DNA from 4 places in the Robertmurraya sp. DFI.2.37 genome. Region 1 is predicted to be linked to each of the others. Evidence: riboswitches for the same ligand, from Rfam matches in the RefSeq annotation. Region 1 holds a riboswitch; each other region holds the start of a gene.
The links. A riboswitch is a leader RNA that binds a small molecule or an ion and turns the genes downstream of it on or off. The one in region 1 is predicted to bind S-adenosylmethionine.
Positions count from the first base shown of each region.

Region 2: linked by a shared signal. The riboswitch ahead of PZE06_RS17050 (methionine biosynthesis PLP-dependent protein) and the one ahead of PZE06_RS13255 (methionine ABC transporter ATP-binding protein) in region 1 are both predicted to bind S-adenosylmethionine.
Region 3: linked by a shared signal. The riboswitch ahead of PZE06_RS18305 (LLM class flavin-dependent oxidoreductase) and the one ahead of PZE06_RS13255 (methionine ABC transporter ATP-binding protein) in region 1 are both predicted to bind S-adenosylmethionine.
Region 4: linked by a shared signal. The riboswitch ahead of metK (methionine adenosyltransferase) and the one ahead of PZE06_RS13255 (methionine ABC transporter ATP-binding protein) in region 1 are both predicted to bind S-adenosylmethionine.

Region 1 is NZ_JARGEJ010000022.1:35,596-39,938, reverse strand. It holds gene PZE06_RS13265 (MetQ/NlpA family ABC transporter substrate-binding protein) at 1-371, opposite strand, end outside; gene PZE06_RS13260 (methionine ABC transporter permease) at 425-1,096, opposite strand; gene PZE06_RS13255 (methionine ABC transporter ATP-binding protein) at 1,086-2,099, opposite strand; SAM riboswitch class I at 2,390-2,498, opposite strand; gene PZE06_RS13250 (carbon-nitrogen family hydrolase) at 2,625-3,413, opposite strand; gene PZE06_RS13245 (pyridoxal phosphate-dependent aminotransferase) at 3,495-4,343, shown strand, end outside.
Region 2 is NZ_JARGEJ010000035.1:31,809-36,151, reverse strand. It holds gene metC (cystathionine beta-lyase) at 1-1,052, opposite strand, end outside; gene PZE06_RS17050 (methionine biosynthesis PLP-dependent protein) at 1,049-2,161, opposite strand; SAM riboswitch class I at 2,400-2,512, opposite strand; gene PZE06_RS17045 (H-type small acid-soluble spore protein) at 2,743-2,925, opposite strand; gene PZE06_RS17040 (2-oxoglutarate dehydrogenase E1 component) at 3,224-4,343, shown strand, end outside.
Region 3 is NZ_JARGEJ010000041.1:9,782-14,124, forward strand. It holds gene PZE06_RS18295 (S66 family peptidase) at 1-213, opposite strand, end outside; gene PZE06_RS18300 (ATP-grasp domain-containing protein) at 493-1,440, opposite strand; gene PZE06_RS18305 (LLM class flavin-dependent oxidoreductase) at 1,456-2,505, opposite strand; SAM riboswitch class I at 2,612-2,715, opposite strand; gene PZE06_RS18310 (GNAT family N-acetyltransferase) at 3,049-3,582, shown strand; gene PZE06_RS18315 (aminopeptidase) at 3,745-4,343, opposite strand, start outside.
Region 4 is NZ_JARGEJ010000026.1:37,058-41,400, forward strand. It holds gene pckA (phosphoenolpyruvate carboxykinase (ATP)) at 1-1,439, opposite strand, end outside; gene PZE06_RS14630 (thiol-disulfide oxidoreductase DCC family protein) at 1,653-2,036, shown strand; SAM riboswitch class I at 2,136-2,278, shown strand; gene metK (methionine adenosyltransferase) at 2,669-3,871, shown strand; gene PZE06_RS14640 (hypothetical protein) at 3,978-4,343, opposite strand, start outside.

The DNA.
Region 1 (4,343 bases):
TCATTAGAATATATCCCCATAGGTGCAGTTGGAACTGTGATTAATGCTGTTAAATCCATATTATTTTCTTTCGCAAAATTTTCTAAATAGATCGTATGTTGGAATAGATTTGCTTGAATATCACCATTATCCAATGCGTTGTTTGGCTGGATATAATCGCTAAATTCAATCACCTTCACTTTGTATCCTTTTTCCTCAAGGCCTGGGATAATTGCCTTCTTTAGCATGTCACTGTACGGACCTGCTGTTGCCCCGATTTGAATTTCCTTTGTTTCTTCGCCTTCAGCAGCAGAATTTGAGTCGTTGCTCCCACATGCTGCTAAAAACCCTAGTACAAACAATACAAATGCTAATTTTACCCATTTTTTCATCTTTTCTTCCCACACTCTCTCTCGTAAATTTCTTTTATATCAATATATAAATGCTATCTCTTATCTACAACTTTTGCGATAAAATCACCAAGGATTTGAATCACTTGAACTAAGATGACGAGGATAAGAACTGTCGCTATCATGATCGTATTATCATAGCGATAATAGCCGAATCGAATGGCCAAATCCCCAATTCCCCCACCTCCAACAGTTCCAGCCATTGCTGAAAAACCAATTAAACTAATAAGTGTTAACGTAACACCAGAGATAATTCCTGACTTTGCTTCTAAAAGAAGAACATCTTTAATAATCATCCACGGTGTCGCTCCAGCCGCAATAGCTGCTTCAATAACACCTTTATCAATTTCTCTTAACGCCGTTTCTACTATGCGTGCAAAAAAAGGAATGGCTGCAACCGAAAGGGAGACGCTTGCCGCCGCTGGACCAATTTGAGTACCAACAATAGCTTTAGTGAGCGGAATCAGCGCTACTAATAAAATGATAAAAGGGATTGAACGAACTAAATTTACGATAAATCCTAAAATACTTTGAACAGCTTGATTTTCCCAAAACAGCCCTTTATCTGTGATATACAATAGGATGCCAATTGGAAGTCCAACAATGACAGCAACGGCAAGAGAAATTGATATCATGTAAATCGTTTGGAGAAAGGCTGTATTAATATCTGGTAAAAGTTCGACGAAATGTCCGAAATCAAACCCCATCTCGCAACACCTCCACCTCTGCATCACGCTCTTCAATATATTTTAGCGCCTGTTTAATTTCTTCTCTTTCACCCTTTAATTCCATTACAAAAATGCCAAGCGGTAAATCTTGAATATACTCAATAGAACCATGCAAAAAATTCCCCTTAACTTGATATTGTTGTAATGTATCTGAAATAACACCTTCCCCTGCAACCTTTCCACGGAACGTTACTTTTACGATCGGACCTTCACAGCTATTAGCAATGGTTTCAGGAATATCATAAGACACCACGCTTGCAATAAATTCCTTGGCAAGCTCTGTTTTCGGACTGGCAAAAATATTGTATACAGCCCCTTCTTCAACAACTCTTCCTTCCTGCATAATGGCCATTCGATTACAAATTTCTTTCACTACATTCATTTCATGTGTGATTAAGACAATGGTGATCTTTAATTCTTGATTGATTTTCTTAAGCAAATTCAATATTGATTTTGTAGTTGTTGGATCAAGAGCAGATGTTGCTTCATCGCAAAGTAGCACTTTTGGGTTGTTGGCTAATGCTCTTGCAATTGCTACTCTTTGCTTTTGCCCACCACTTAACTGTGAAGGGTAAACATCCCGTTTCTCGGAAAGACCAACCATTTCAAGAAGCTTCTCCACTCTATCAGTTCTTTCCTTAGCAGGTACCTTTGCTGCCTTTAAGGCAAAAGCAATATTTTCATAGACTGTTTTCTGACTAATTAAATAGAAATGTTGAAAGATCATCCCAATTTTTAATCGAGCTAATCTTAATGCTTCACCACGTAGCACAGTTAGGTCTACTCCATCGACAGTTAAGTGTCCAGTCGTTGGACGCTCAAGTAAATTAATGCAGCGGAGCAATGAGCTTTTGCCAGCACCAGAATAGCCGACAATCCCATAAATCTCACCTTTTTCAATGGATAGTGAGACATTATCAACACCATTAACTTCGCCCTTTTTTGTTTTGTATATCTTTGAAAGATTTTGAATTTCTATCATACACAAACCCCATTTTTCACATACTTAGTAAGAAGCTCCTTTTGAGCAATTAAGATTGAAACTACTCTGGTCTGCTTAGAATGCTCCTCTAGCAGCCTTTCATTGACAAAGATAACGGCCTAAAGGAAATATGAACCCGCGATTGCAGTTCTTCCGTAGTAGATATCGAACAGATCGACCTGACGTTTGCAGAGATACAATTTAAAATCAGGCAACTTTCACGGAATAATCTAGTAAACAATTAAAAAATGCGCCCTTCTACTGAAAGACGCATCGAAATACTATATCTCGACTTATCTTTCAGAATGTATAACCATTCTGCAGGAATTGGCACCTTCCCAAAAAAAGGGGGTTGCCGGACGTCATAGGGCCATGTCCCTCGGTCACTCTGGATAAGTTTGAAAATTTTAATTAGAATGTAATTTAGATAATACTAGTGGACAAATTATCTGTCAATAGTTAATTGATTCTTTATTTTTATGTGATGCGCTTACATCGCGGATATCAATCCGTTTCAGAAAAAAATTATTTTTTAAGAGAATACAATTCCTCACGTCTATCTGCAAATACGGGAATCCTTTGCCGCACATCTTCCACTTCCTTCATATCTATTTCCGCGTAAAAAATACCTTCTTCCTCTTCGTTCGTGACGAGGAGCTCTCCCCATGGGCCAATGATCATTGAATGTCCATTAAATTCATTGTCTGGATCATTTCCGACACGATTAACGGCAACAATATAGCATTGATTTTCAATTGCTCTTGCCTGGAGTAATAATTGCCAATGATCAATTCTCTTTTTCGGCCATTCAGCAGGAACAAAGACTACTTTAGCACCTTGTAATACATGAGTTCGGATCCATTCAGGGAATCTTAAATCATAGCAGATGACTCCAGCGCATTCCACGCCGTCAAGTTGAAATCGGTTAAGCTTTTGCCCCGGCTCCATATAAAGGTGTTCATCCATCAGCTTGAACAAATGAGCTTTATCATATTCAGAAGTCACGCTACCTCCTCTTTCAACGACATACATCGTATTATAGAATCTCTCACTCCGCTTTGTTGCAACAGATCCCCCAACAATATTTACTCGATGTTGATAAGCAAGCTCCTGTAAAAACTGTTTTGTCCTCTCTCCATTCTCATCTGCTATTCTATTAAGTTCAGTTAAAGCATAACCTGTATTCCACATCTCAGGTAAAACTATCGTATCACTTCCGTTTTTTGCTGCCTCTTCTATATAATGTTTAACAGCAGCAAAGTTTTTTATCGGTTCACCAAATTCGATATTCATTTGTACACATGCAATTTTCATAATTGCCTCCCTCTAGACATTTTTATTTAAAGATTATAGAATTTGATATAAAATCGCAAATACTTTTTAAAGGTGGAACATATGGAATATTCCGAAAGATTAAAAATGCTACCCGTTCAATTTTTTGCTAGTCTCGTAAAAAAAGTAAATAAAGCCATAGCAGAAGGCAGAGATATTATCAATTTAGGACAAGGTAATCCCGACCAGCCAACTCCAAATCATATTGTTAAGGCACTTCAAAATGCTGTTGAGGATCCAAATATGCATAAATACTCACCCTTTCGCGGCCTACAGGAATTAAGAGAAGCCGCTGCCCATTTCTACCAAACTCACTATGGAGTTGAAATCGATCCAAATCAAGAAGTTGCCATTCTTTTCGGTACAAAAACTGGTCTTGTTGAACTTCCACTTTGTTTATTAAATGAAGGTGATTTGATGCTTCTTCCCGACCCTGGTTATCCTGATTATCTTTCCGGGGCAGTGCTTGCTAACGTAAAGTATCATTTATTTCCACTCAAAGCAGAAAATCAATTTTTGCCTGATTTTAAATCCATTGCAAAAGAACAGGTCGAGGCAGCTAAACTGATGTATTTAAATTATCCCAATAATCCAACGGGAGCGACAGCCGATCTGGCATTTTTTGAAGAGACCGTTCGTTTTGCTAAGGAAAACCATATAACCATTCTTCATGATTTTGCTTATGGTGCAATTGGCTTTGACGGCAAGAAACCAGTAAGCTTTCTTCAAGCAGAAGGAGCAAAAGATATTGGAGTTGAAATGTACACATTATCGAAAACCTATAATATGGCTGGATGGCGTGTTGGTTTTGCAGTTGGCAATGCAAAGATTATAGAAGCATTAAACCTCATTCAGGATCATCTTTATGTTAGCTTATTTCCAGCGATTCAGAAGGCTGCTGTTTCAGCATTA
Region 2 (4,343 bases), on a different contig from region 1:
TCTGCTTTTGGCATCGCTCCATGCGACATCTTCGCGGGATATGAAAGGATTGATTCCACCGCGCCCAAGCTAACTGCAAAAACGGGGATTCTAACATTTTCAACGAATTTTTTAGTTAGTTCTTCTGATTCAAGTTCAAAAGATAAAACAGCGCCAGCGTTTAAAGCTTGCTTTTTTTGCAATTCATATTGGGGATGCTCTTTTAAACCAGGATAATAAACATTTTTTACTGAATCGTGCTGGCGGAAAAAGTGTGCCAATTTATTAGCTGTTTTGACCGATTGCTGTAATCGTACTGATAATGTCTTAAGACCGCGCAGTACTAACCAACAATCTTGAACGCCAAGCACAGCCCCGAAAGAGTTTTGTAAAAAGGCAAGTCGATTTGCTAATTCTTCATCTCTTACAACTGCTGCTCCTGCAACTACATCACTGTGACCGGATAAAAATTTGGTTGCACTGTGAAGGACGACATCTGCCCCTAATTGTAAAGGCCTCTGTAAGGCAGGAGTTAAGAAAGTATTATCGACAAATGTATAAGCCCCATGTTTTTTGGCGATCAGACTGATTGCTTTAATGTCTGTAACTTTTAAAGTAGGATTTGAGGGAGTTTCGATATAAAATACTTTCGTATTTGCTTGAACAGCTCTTGTGACTGCATCGAGATCAGTCATATCGACAAATGAATACTCAATGCCAAAGCGGGAGAGAACCTCTGTTATCATGCGATAGGTTCCGCCGTATACATCCTCCGTAATGACAACGTGGTCACCTTTTGATAAGAGGAGAAAGGCGGTTGAAATGGCAGCCATTCCAGAAGCAAATGCAAACCCACGAATACCACCCTCTAAATGGGCTAATTGCTCCTCGAGCGCTTCCCTTGTAGGATTCAAGCTGCGACCGTAATCATACTTTCCGTAAGTGTCAAAGCTTGATTGATGGAAGGTTGAGGCATGCTGAATGGGGACGCTGACAGCTCCAGTTGTAAGATCAAATTTTGAGTTATTGTGAAGCAACTTCGTTTCAAAAGAGTAACAACAGTCTTCGTTCATCGTACTACCTCCTGTTGGGCTTTTATGAATGCTTGTTGTAAATCATTTTTTAAATCATCGCTATGCTCTAATCCAACTGAAAAGCGCAGCAAACAATTATCTACCCCTGTTTCAAATCGAATCTTTTCGGGAATATCTGCATGGGTCTGTGTTGCAGGATAGGTGATAAAGCTTTCTGTTCCGCCTAAGCTTTCAGCAAACGTGATTAATTGCAAGTTTTGCAAGAAAGGATTCACCCATGCTTCATGTTGAATTCGAAATGAAACCATTCCTCCTCGTCCTGGGTAAAGGACATTTGTCACGGCGTCGTGTTCTAATAGAAAGCGGACAAGCTCTTTTGCATTTTGCTCATGTTTTTCCATTCTTAGGGCTAACGTCTTCATTCCTCGCATTAACAGCCATGAATCGAAAGGGCTTAGAACCGAGCCATTGCCATTATGATAGAAAGCTAGAGACTCGCAAAGTTCCTTTCCTTTCGCAACAATCAATCCGGCAAGAACATCATTGTGACCCCCTAAATATTTAGTGGCACTATGTATGACGATATCAGCACCATCTGTAATTGGTTTTTGAATATAAGGAGTATAGAACGTATTATCAACAATTACTAAAAGTTTATTTTCTTTTGCTATTTTTGAAACAGCTTTGATATCGGTTTGTTCCATAAGAGGGTTTGTAGGTGTCTCAATAAAGATAGCTTTTGTTTTTTCAGAAATACTTTTCTGTATATTGGCAGCATCGCTCGTATTCACATATGTTGCCTTAAGGCCCCATTTCTTAAAGTTCTCCTCCAGAATACGGTATGTACCACCATATAAATCCTTTGCAACAATCCACTCGTCTCCTGATTTAAAGAGAGAAAGTACTGTCAAAATAGCGGCCATTCCAGAACTACAGGCAAACCCACCATCACCTTCTTCAAGCTCAGCTATCGTCTGTTCTAGAATTTGTCTTGTTGGATTGCCAGTTCGGATATAATCGTAGCCGCTTGATTGACCAATTCCTTCATGACGATAGGCGGTGGAAAGATAGATAGGAGGGTTTACAGTCCCTGTTGTTTTTTCACTGCGATTTCCGATTTGCGCCAATTTTGTTTCGAGTTCATACATAAGAAAACACTCCTTACATTCATAAAATTTGCTGTTATAAAGCTGCATATAAAAGAAAGGCTTTGTTAAACAGAGTTGTTGCACATATCATGTGAAACTAAAATTTCGCACACCTTTTTAGGGGGGAGCGGTCTTTTAAGAGAGAAAATGAGCCAAATACAACTTCGATATATAACAAAGTCAAACAAAAAAAGTCTTCTATAAGAAGAAGACTTTTCATAACGGATAACAGCCATTCTTCTTATCTTCCAAGTTTATTTACAAAACTTGCAGGAATTAGCACCTTGCAATAAATGCTTGCAGGTTGCTGAGGTTTCATAGGGCCAGACCCTCAACCTCTCTTGATAAGAAATTAAATTCAATTTTCTAAAATTTACTACAATAAACCAATAAAGTCAATGAGAAATTATTTCAGAGTGTAGACAAAGTCAAAAATAAAAAAAATCAGTCACCTTCAGGCTGATTGAAAACGTTTGATTTCGAGGCGCGAAGCCTTGGGAGGAGCGGAGTTACCATAATAGGTAATGAGCACCGGACAAGACGAGCAACGAAGAAAGCGAGCGTTTGCGGGCAGCCTGATTTTATTCCTCTTCAATTAAGTTTAAGATTGGGACATTCTGCTCATATTCAGGATTTTGCTTCGAATAAATTCTCGCTGTTTTTGTTTGTTCATCAACATGTTGGATGATAACTGGAAGTCCTTCATAAGTGACGTTATGAACTTCAGCACTTTCTGCTATTTCCTTTGCACGACCAATATTCACGCATCGTTCATCTCCTTGATTTAAGTTCTTTCATAATTTGCCTATTGATGAGGAAATTTATCCAATGATGTAATAATTTAAACGAGTGTTAAAATTTTATTACAATAGGTAATTGCCTAATGAAAGTTTTTACTATTTACACAGTTAAAACCTTTGTAGTTCTTACATGAACGTGTTAGAATAGCTTTGAAAACGTTATATCCTCTGAAAAATAATATTATTCTAACATTTGAGTTTCCGAATGGAGAAGAAGAGGATAAAGTGATCAATTTCTTAAAAGATTTTGGAGGTATTTCACATGAGGAAGCCATCAGATGGTCAAGGACCAGTATGGCAAGGATTTCACGGACCGAATTTAGGATATGTCATTGAGATGTATGAAGCCTATTTAGAAAATCCTGATTCAGTGGACGAAGAAATAAAAGCATACTTCGCAGAAAATGGACCACCTACATTAGAAAAGAGTGAGATTGCACATTCTCAAACTAATGTAATTCAAGTTAGCACACCGATTGAAAAAATATTAGCAGCAGCCAATCTTGCTGACAAAGTCAGGGGCTATGGCCATTTAGCAGCTGATATTTATCCGTTGAAAAATCAAGAACCTGATAAAGAACTAATTGAAATGGATTATTACGGACTAACGAAACAAGATTTAGAGGAAATACCAGCTCATTTTATCTCAACGGATATTCCACACCATCTAAAAAATGGTTATGAAGCTATTGAGTACTTGAAAAAGGTATACACCGGGAAAATTGCTTTTGAAATCCGACATGTTAATAATAATCAAGAAAAAATGTGGATTCGCAACAAAATTGAAAGTGGGAGTCTGCTTCCATCATTAACTGCTGATAAAAAGAAAAAGTTGTTGCAGCGCTTAACAGAGGTCGAGGAATTTGAAAAATTTATCCATAAAACCTTCGTTGGCCAAAAACGCTTTTCTATAGAGGGCTTGGACACATTGGTTCCATTAATTGATGAAATTATTTTGGAAACGGTTGAGAACGGTGCTTCAACAATTAACATCGGAATGGCTCATAGAGGGCGCTTGAACGTTCTTGCTCATAATTTAGGAAAGCCATATGAAATGATTTTTGCAGAGTTTCAGCATGCGCCAAACAAAGAACTAGTGCCTTCAGAAGGCTCAATTGGAATTAACTTTGGTTGGACAGGAGATGTTAAATATCATCTTGGTCTTAATCGTGAATTACCTGAGAAGAATCAACGCAAAGCGAGAATAACATTAGCGAATAATCCGAGTCACCTTGAATTTGTTGGAGCTGTAGTGGAAGGGTTTACCCGTGCTGCGCAAGATGATCGCACAGACAAGGGCTATCCGAAAGAAGACTTAAGCTCAGCGTTAGCCATTCTTGTCCACGGTGATGCCGCATTTCCTGGACAAGGAATAGTAGCTG
Region 3 (4,343 bases), on a different contig from region 1:
ATCCTCCGCACGCGCTTGTGGATTCTCGTACAGAAAGTCCTCTCCCTTTAAACTATTTGGCATCGAAATAACTTTTAATCCAAAAATGTCTTCTAGTCTTTTTACACCTTGTTCATAACGCCATTTAAGTAGTGGCTCACCTGCTCCTCCCCAAGAAGGACTTACTGTTGCCACACAATCACCTGGCTGTAATTTTTTCGGCTTTATTAACATTCTCAAACTCCTCTCTTAATAGCATTAATCGTTATGACTTTTTCACCTTCGACAACACTATTATATAATGAAAAAGCCACAAACCCTTATTAGAATTTGTGACTAATGATTTCACCTTTAAAAGGGATAATTACTAATACGTTTGTATTTAATCCCATTTATTTAGGAAAGACTGCAATAAAATTTCTACAATCCCATGATGATAATGGGAGAAGTCACTCCTTTTTACGTATGTTTCAACTGTGGTGAAAAAACGGTACACCACCCGTTGCCTTTTTGTTATACTAGTACGCACTTTTCTTCTAATGTCTTCTTTAGGAATAAAGCCAATTCAAACATTCCATATTTTCCAGCTTTCGCTTCTGCATCAGAATTATAGTTTGTATTGGTATTAATATCATACGTATAAATTGTTCCGTCAGCAGCTCTGATAAATTCTATTCCCGCCACTTGAATGTTATTTCTTACTAGAACTTCTTTATATTTTTCTATGATTTCGTCTTCAAAATGATCAATAATTTGAAACTTAGGCTTCTCTTCTACTTCTTCTCCTACTGGGCAGTACAAATCTCCAATTTGGCATGCATCTGCCGGGCAAAGTTCAAACCCTTCCGAAGTGTCTACCTTAACAGCATAAACAAATTTTCCTCCTACGAACTCGCAACGAGTAATATAGCTTTCAGGAGAGTAAATATATTCTTGTATTAAAGTAATACCATCAACCGGTTCTTCAAAAGCCGCTCCTTCCACATAAGCCTTTAAAGCCTCTATGCTATGAAACAATTGAACGCCTAACCCTTTACCGGCACGGTTGTGCTTCGTAATAAACGATTGTCCGGCAAAGTTTTGAGCTGCCTTTATGATATTTTCCTTGCCAACGGCAGCAATCGTTTTTGGAGTTTTTACTCCAGACTTGTTTAATTCTAAGTATTGTAAGACCTTACTCACTTCCAACCTTAAAGCATTCGGCCCATTTATAACGGTACGGTCATGTGCTTCAAGCCAGGCCAATACTTGCCCGGAAAATTCGGCTGCAAAACGATGATCACGTGTATGAGAAGAAGCACTCATTCTGCTGTAGAAAATTCCTTCTGGTGGCTCTGTTGATAAATCCAACATCCCTTCATCTAAATGCCATTCTTCATATGGAACACCTAATTCCTCTAACCTTCTAGTTAAATGGACTGTCCACTCACGATTCTCATGGATGACATATACCTTACTCATTCTTATCGCTCCTCTCTAGCTTTTTATTAAACTCCGTTTTTGTTCGACTAATGGCATTACCTGCCTTGAAAATCGCTCCATTTCCTCAAGTTGAGGAGAAAACTGTAATAATAATAAATCTAACCCTACTTCTTCATACTTTAAAATGCGCTCTGCAATTTGCGCTGGTGTTCCTACAAGGTTTGGTCGAAGCCCGCGATTAGAAACCGAGTAATCCTGTAATTGAATTTCTTGCTCTAATTGTGATTTAGTCGTAAAGTCTTTAAAGCCAGCATAAGCGCTAGAGTCTTTCACGTTCGTGATTTTTTCAAGCTCAGCCAAAGCCTCTTTCTCTGTATCTCGACAAATTACATAGGCAGCCATTCCAAAGGAGCTGAATGGAGCATTACTCGTTTGCTCACGCCGTACCTTCATATCGGTTATTTTTGCCTCAATTTCTTCAACTGTTCCACCATGCATTACATAAGCATCACATTTTTCTGCAATGGTTTGTTTCCCCTTTTCGCTTTCCCCGCCTGCATAGAGAATTGGATTAGGTTTTTGCACAGGCTTTGGAGCAAGCTTCGTGCCACTTAGGTTGTAGAATTGACCAGAATAATGGAACGTTTCTTCCTTCCACAATCCTTTTAAAACGTCGATAAATTCTTCCGTCCGTGCATAACGCTCATCATGCTCTGTAAAAACCCCACCATATTGACGTGCTTCTTCTTCCCACCATGCTGAAACCACATTAAGAGTAAAACGACCGTTACTAATACGATCAATATTTGCCGCCATTTTTGCAGCTACGGCAGGATTGTGAAAGCCAGGGCGTATCGCCGTCATGATCTCAATTTTATCGGTCACCGCTGCGAGTCCAGCTGCAGTGGACCAGGCTTCTAGAGAGGCATGTTCCGGTCCTTTAATATCATTTAAATATAATTCTGCGATTAAAGTAGTCGAATACCCCCATTTTTCAGCCGATTGCACAACCTCCTTCGCATAATCAAAGGTTGCTGGCATCTTTTCATCTTCAACATTACGCAACCAACCGCCAAACATCGGTAACCAAAACCCATATTTCATTTCTACTCTCTCCCTGCCATTCTAATTAGATAGTTTTCCCATTTATTAAGTTGGAATTGTTCATACATAAAAAGCTCTCCTTCTTAGAAGAGAGCTTTTAACTCCCTTCTCATCTTTCAAGCACAACGCTTGTTGGAATTAGCACAGTATTCCGCAGAACCTGTTGCCGAGGCTTCAAAGGGCCAGTCCCTCCACCTCTCTTGATAAGAAGAAAAATATGATTTGATAATGTTGTATAAAAAGATAAAAATGTTGCAAATATTCAATACATGTTGTCAGAAGCATTGCTTTTAACTAAAAAGCAGCAACGTGAAATAAACTAAACTAAGGTGATAATAGTTTAAATTTAACCAATTGTCAATTAAATTTTTCGAAACTCTAAATATTTTGTCATCATTCTAACTGCGAAAGAGAAGGGCTATATTTTACAAGCGATTTCTAAAAAACTTGTATGTTATACTAAAAATACTAAAGAATGAAGGGACTGAACTATGCGCAGATATCAATATTCATCCCCATAAAACATATTCTGGAGGTAAAATATTGATTACAGAACTTAAATCACCACGCTTATTTTTAAGAAAAATGAATGTTTTAGACAAAGCTCAACTTTTTGAAATTTGGTCTGATCCTGAAGTAACGAAATATATGAATATTGATCGCTTTACAAGCATGAAACAAGTTGAAGAAATGATTCAATTATTTGATACACTCTCACAAAATAATGAAGCGATTCGCTATTCAATCATCGAATTAGCATCAGAGGAAATAATAGGCACTTGCGGCTTCAATGCTATCGACTATGACAATGCTAAAGCGGAAATTGGCTATGATCTGAGGAGGAAATATTGGGGGAAAGGTTACGCTGCGGAAGCCATGACTTCTCTCATTCATTATGCCTTCAACGATTTAAACATAAATCGAATCGAAGCCAAAATTGAACCTGAAAACAGAAATTCCATAAAACTAATTGAGAGACTTGGGTTTAATTATGAAGGAACATTAAGAGAAGCAGAGAAGTCGAAAGGGCAATTTATTAACCTCAAGCTTTATTCCAAATTAGCTTCAGACAAATAACATTCGGAAGAGTGGTTTACACCACTCTTCTTTTTTCGCCTATCATACATTCATCATTCACTGAATGGTTGCCCACCCTTTTTTAGCATAATAAAGAGCGTTACAACTGAATAATCACTCGGTAAAAAAACACTTCTTTGAAAAGGGATAATACAAATGAAACTAAAGCGAAGATAATATTTTCTCCGCATCAATCCATACAATCGGCTCTTTCATGACGCAGTCGATATGTACACCAGCTTCTGTTCTACCACCAAAGGATTTATTGCTTCCGAATGCAATATGTACAGTTCCAAATACTTTTTCATCTTCTAAAACGTTACCTGTTAACCTCGCTTTTTTATTGGTACCGATTCCAAATTCAGCGATCGTCCTACCGGCTCCGTCACCTAATAATTCCAATAATTTTTGCCCTTTTTCACCCGTAGCGTGAACCAATCTACCTGCTTCAATTTTTAACATAACCGGTTCATCAAGGATTCCTATGTTACTGATCGAACCATCGATTAGCAAGCTGCCATTTGCAGAGTCTTCGATCGGTGCTATATAACTTTCCCCTGACGGCACATTCCCCGATTCTCCTTTTTCCTTAAAAACCCCTGTACTTCTAATTCCTTTCCTTCCTTTAATAGAGAAAGTCAGCACATGTCCAGCTTTTTCTATTCTGACCTCATCACCTTGATCTAAGCGGTGAGCATACATTTCCGTAAGTTCTTGTACTTCATTATAATCAGCTGTGATTGCACCATTTTCCAGCATAT
Region 4 (4,343 bases), on a different contig from region 1:
TCTGGTACGCCAGGAACGTGGAGGGGGATATTTAAGCCAAAGAAATGGTCTTTTACCGTTTCGACATTGTTTAACTCCCCTTCAAGGGCCGCGTGGACCATTGCCCTTGTATAGCTTAGCTTCATGCGGCTGCCCACACCATATTCTCCCCCAGTCCAGCCTGTGTTAACAAGATATACTTGAGCGTTATGCTCATCGATTTTTTCTCCGAGCATTTCTGCATAACGAGTCGCTGGCAATGGAAGAAATGGCGAACCAAAGCAGGTAGAGAACGTCGCTTCAGGAGAGGTAACTCCCCGTTCTGTTCCAGCCAATTTAGAAGTATAGCCACTTAGAAAATGATACATTGCTTGTTCTTTTGTTAATTTTGCGATTGGTGGAAGTACACCAAATGCATCAGCAGTTAAAAAGACGATAGCATTTGGATGACCGGCGATGCTCGGATCGACAATATTGTCAATAGCCTGAATAGGATAAGCCGCACGGGTATTTTCCGTTAATGAGCCATCATCATAGTCAGCAACTCGAGTTTCTGGATTAAGAATGACATTTTCTAACACTGAACCGAATCGAATGGCTTCGAAAATTTGCGGTTCTTTCTTATAGGAAAGATTAATGCATTTTGCATAACACCCACCTTCAATGTTAAAAACGCCATTTGCTGACCAGCCGTGTTCATCATCTCCAATAAGCCGGCGATGCGGATCAGCAGATAATGTTGTTTTACCCGTACCAGAGAGGCCAAAAAATAAGGCGACGTCTCCTTCTTGCCCCACATTGGCAGAACAATGCATGGGTAAAATGCCGTTTTCAGGAAGTAAGTAATTCATAATGGAAAAGATCGACTTTTTGATTTCACCTGCATATTCTGTTCCACCAATTAATACAGTTTTACGCTCAAATGATATAATAATAAAGGTTTCAGACTTTGTTCCGTCAACAGTCGGATCGGCTTTGAAATCTGGAGCAGAAATGACAGTGAATTGAGCCTGATGGTTGTCTAGTTCATCTTTCGTTGGTCGAATAAATAATTGATGGGCAAATAGATTATGCCAAGCATATTCATTAATTACTTGAATCGGAAGCTGTGAATTTTTATCGGCACCAGCAAAGCCTTTAAAAACAAATACTTCATCTTTCTTTTTTAAGTAATTAAGCACCTTTGTGTAAAGGGAGTCAAACGTATCTTCGGAAATCGCCTGGTTGATCGGGCCCCAGTCAATTTTATCTTTTGAAGAACGTTCTTCCACGATGTATTTATCTTTAGGGGAACGTCCAGTATAGGTTCCAGTAGTAGCACATATTGCTCCAGTAGAGGTAAGAACTCCTTCATTTCGTCGCAAAACTTTTTCGACTAATTGGGGAACAGATAGCTGGATATGAACATTATTTTGTTGTAGCAATTCATTTAGTTCATTAGTAAGGCTAACTGAATTCATTTGATGAATACCTTCTTTCAATATAGTTTAAAAATGTATTTCTCGAAAGCGATATCATAATACGATTAGTATAACACATTTATCTCATTAGTCTATACTAATTCGTGGAAAATGCCACTGAATATCCAAAAAGTTTCAATGGTTAAGGAAAATTACTAGAGTTCTTTTAGCAATACGATGATCATAATATATTCATTCTTTAACAGGAAGGGAATGGGAAAGTTGGAAATTGTGGCATTATATGATGGAAATTGTGCGTTATGCTTGAGAACAAAGACTATATTACAAAAAATAGATTTATTTAAAAAAGTTACTTGGCTTTCTTTACAAGAGTTTGAGGAAGTTCAAAAGGATGCTAGATTTACAGCAAAGGAATTAAGAAGTGAGCTTCATATTCTTCTTCCAAATCAACGGGTGCTTAAGGGATATAAAGCTGTAAGAAGAATTTTGCTCATTAGCCCTTATACATTTATCTTTGCAAGTATATTATATTTGCCTTTTCTGCATTTCATAGGAGATCCTATTTACAGGTGGATTGCCCGAAATCGGCATTTATTTTTCAAGCAAAAATGTGATGATGGAAGTTGCTCCTTATAGTGAATCTTTCGCCATGAAAATGAAAAAATTAAAAGAATTATTCCATAGCTGTTGACACATATGCACTCGTTCGTTATGATCTACACTTGAACGGATACTCTCTTATCCCGAGTAGGTGGAGGGACAGGCCCTATGAAACCCAGCAACCGGTTATTAAGTTCAAGATTCTGTTGGAATCCTTGAAAGCTTTGATAGCAATGGTGCTAACCTGAAGCAAGGATAAAGTCCTTGAACGATAAGAGTGAAAGGCGAGAATTGTTTACATACTCCTTTCCTCTTCTTAGGAAAGGTTTTTTTGTGTTTAGTGCAAGTGGTTTATCATCTAACAAAACTAAGAGTTCTTTAAGTTTGCCGGTGATGGGCAGCAAGGAGAGCTCCTTAGAAAGATAAGCTGCATTAGATTTGTGGTGAAGGCACCTTGTACTTTTCAATATTGTAAACAATTGAATGAGTTTCAAGATGGCAGAACGATTATTTGTTCTCAACATAATATGAAATGAGTTCTTCAACCCTTTTTATGAATTCTTGAAAATCATCATAAAAACTCCATGTTTATTTCATACTACATAGGGAATGAGTTCCGTATCAGCGTGGGGGAAAGCCCTCGTACTTATAGATGAGGAGGAAGTCAGATGTCAAGAAACGCGCGTTTGTTTACTTCTGAGTCAGTTACTGAAGGTCACCCAGATAAAATTTGTGACCAAATTTCTGACGCAATATTGGATGCGATCTTAGCAAAAGATGCTAATGCTCGTGTTGCTGCTGAAACTTCTGTCAATACAGGACTTGTTTTAGTGGCAGGAGAAATTACTACTTCTACATATGTAGATATTCCAAAGATTGTCCGTGAAACGATCAAAGAGATTGGATATAATCGAGCCAAATACGGATTCGATTCTGAAACTTGTGCAGTATTAACTTCGATTGATGAACAATCCCCCGATATTGCTATGGGTGTTGATCAAGCTTTGGAAGCACGTGAAGGCAGTATGACGGATGAAGAAATTGAAGCAATTGGTGCAGGTGACCAAGGATTAATGTTTGGGTTTGCTTGTAATGAAACAAAGGAACTTATGCCGCTTCCGATTTCACTTGCGCATAAATTATCTCGCCGTCTAACAGAAGTTCGGAAAGAAGAGATTCTTCCTTATCTTCGACCGGATGGAAAAACACAAGTGACCGTTGAATATGATAAAAACAACAAGCCGGTCCGCATTGATACCATTGTCATTTCAACACAGCATCACCCTGAAATTACCCTTGAACAAATTCAGCGCAATATTAAAGAGCATGTGATCAGTCCGGTTGTTCCTAGTGAATTAATTGATGAGAATACAAAGTATTTTATCAATCCTACTGGACGATTTGTCATCGGGGGTCCTCAAGGGGATGCAGGCTTAACAGGTCGTAAAATTATTGTAGATACTTATGGTGGTTATGCTCGTCATGGCGGCGGTGCATTCTCTGGTAAAGATCCGACAAAAGTGGATCGCTCTGCAGCCTATGCTGCCCGTTACGTAGCGAAAAATATCGTTGCTGCGGGGCTAGCTGATAAGGTAGAAGTACAGCTAGCTTATGCGATTGGTGTCGCACAACCAGTGTCTATCGCTGTCGATACATTTGGAACAGGGAAAGTAGACGAAAATATTTTAGTCGAAGTAGTTCGCCATAACTTCGATTTACGTCCTGCTGGCATCATTAAGATGTTGGATTTACGCCGTCCGATTTACAAGCAAACAGCTGCTTACGGGCATTTTGGTCGTACAGACATCGACCTTCCGTGGGAGCGTACGGATAAAGCTGATGCTTTGCGTGAGCAGGCATTAAAGGGTTAAAAAGAGGGGGCAGAATTCTCTTTAGTTCCTATCAGACTGCAGACAAACTCGATATTCAAGATTGTCTGCAGTTTTATTATCACTCTGTCAAAGTTTAAAGCTGATATTACTCAATATAGTCAATTAATTTTGCAGGAACCTGTTCAAAAATATAAAGTTCAGGCTTATTAAAAGGTTTGTGCTTTAAATAGTCAGACAGAGTCATCATACTTTTCCAATACTGTTTCATTAACTCCTCCTTTGATGGTAATCCCTCAACAAGGGCCCCGTTACCCCCATCATATTTATCCTCAAGATAAGCAAATAATTCGCTTGATATATCGAAGTTAAAAACTAAGATCTTATCACTAAACATAGGAAAACGATAATACGGTTTTTCATATGGCTCCAAATCTGCACCGAAGGCTACTTTAAAATCAATCCATTTTGGTAAATTCGTTGGTCTGCAACGCTCCGTTAATTCTGGAAAGAA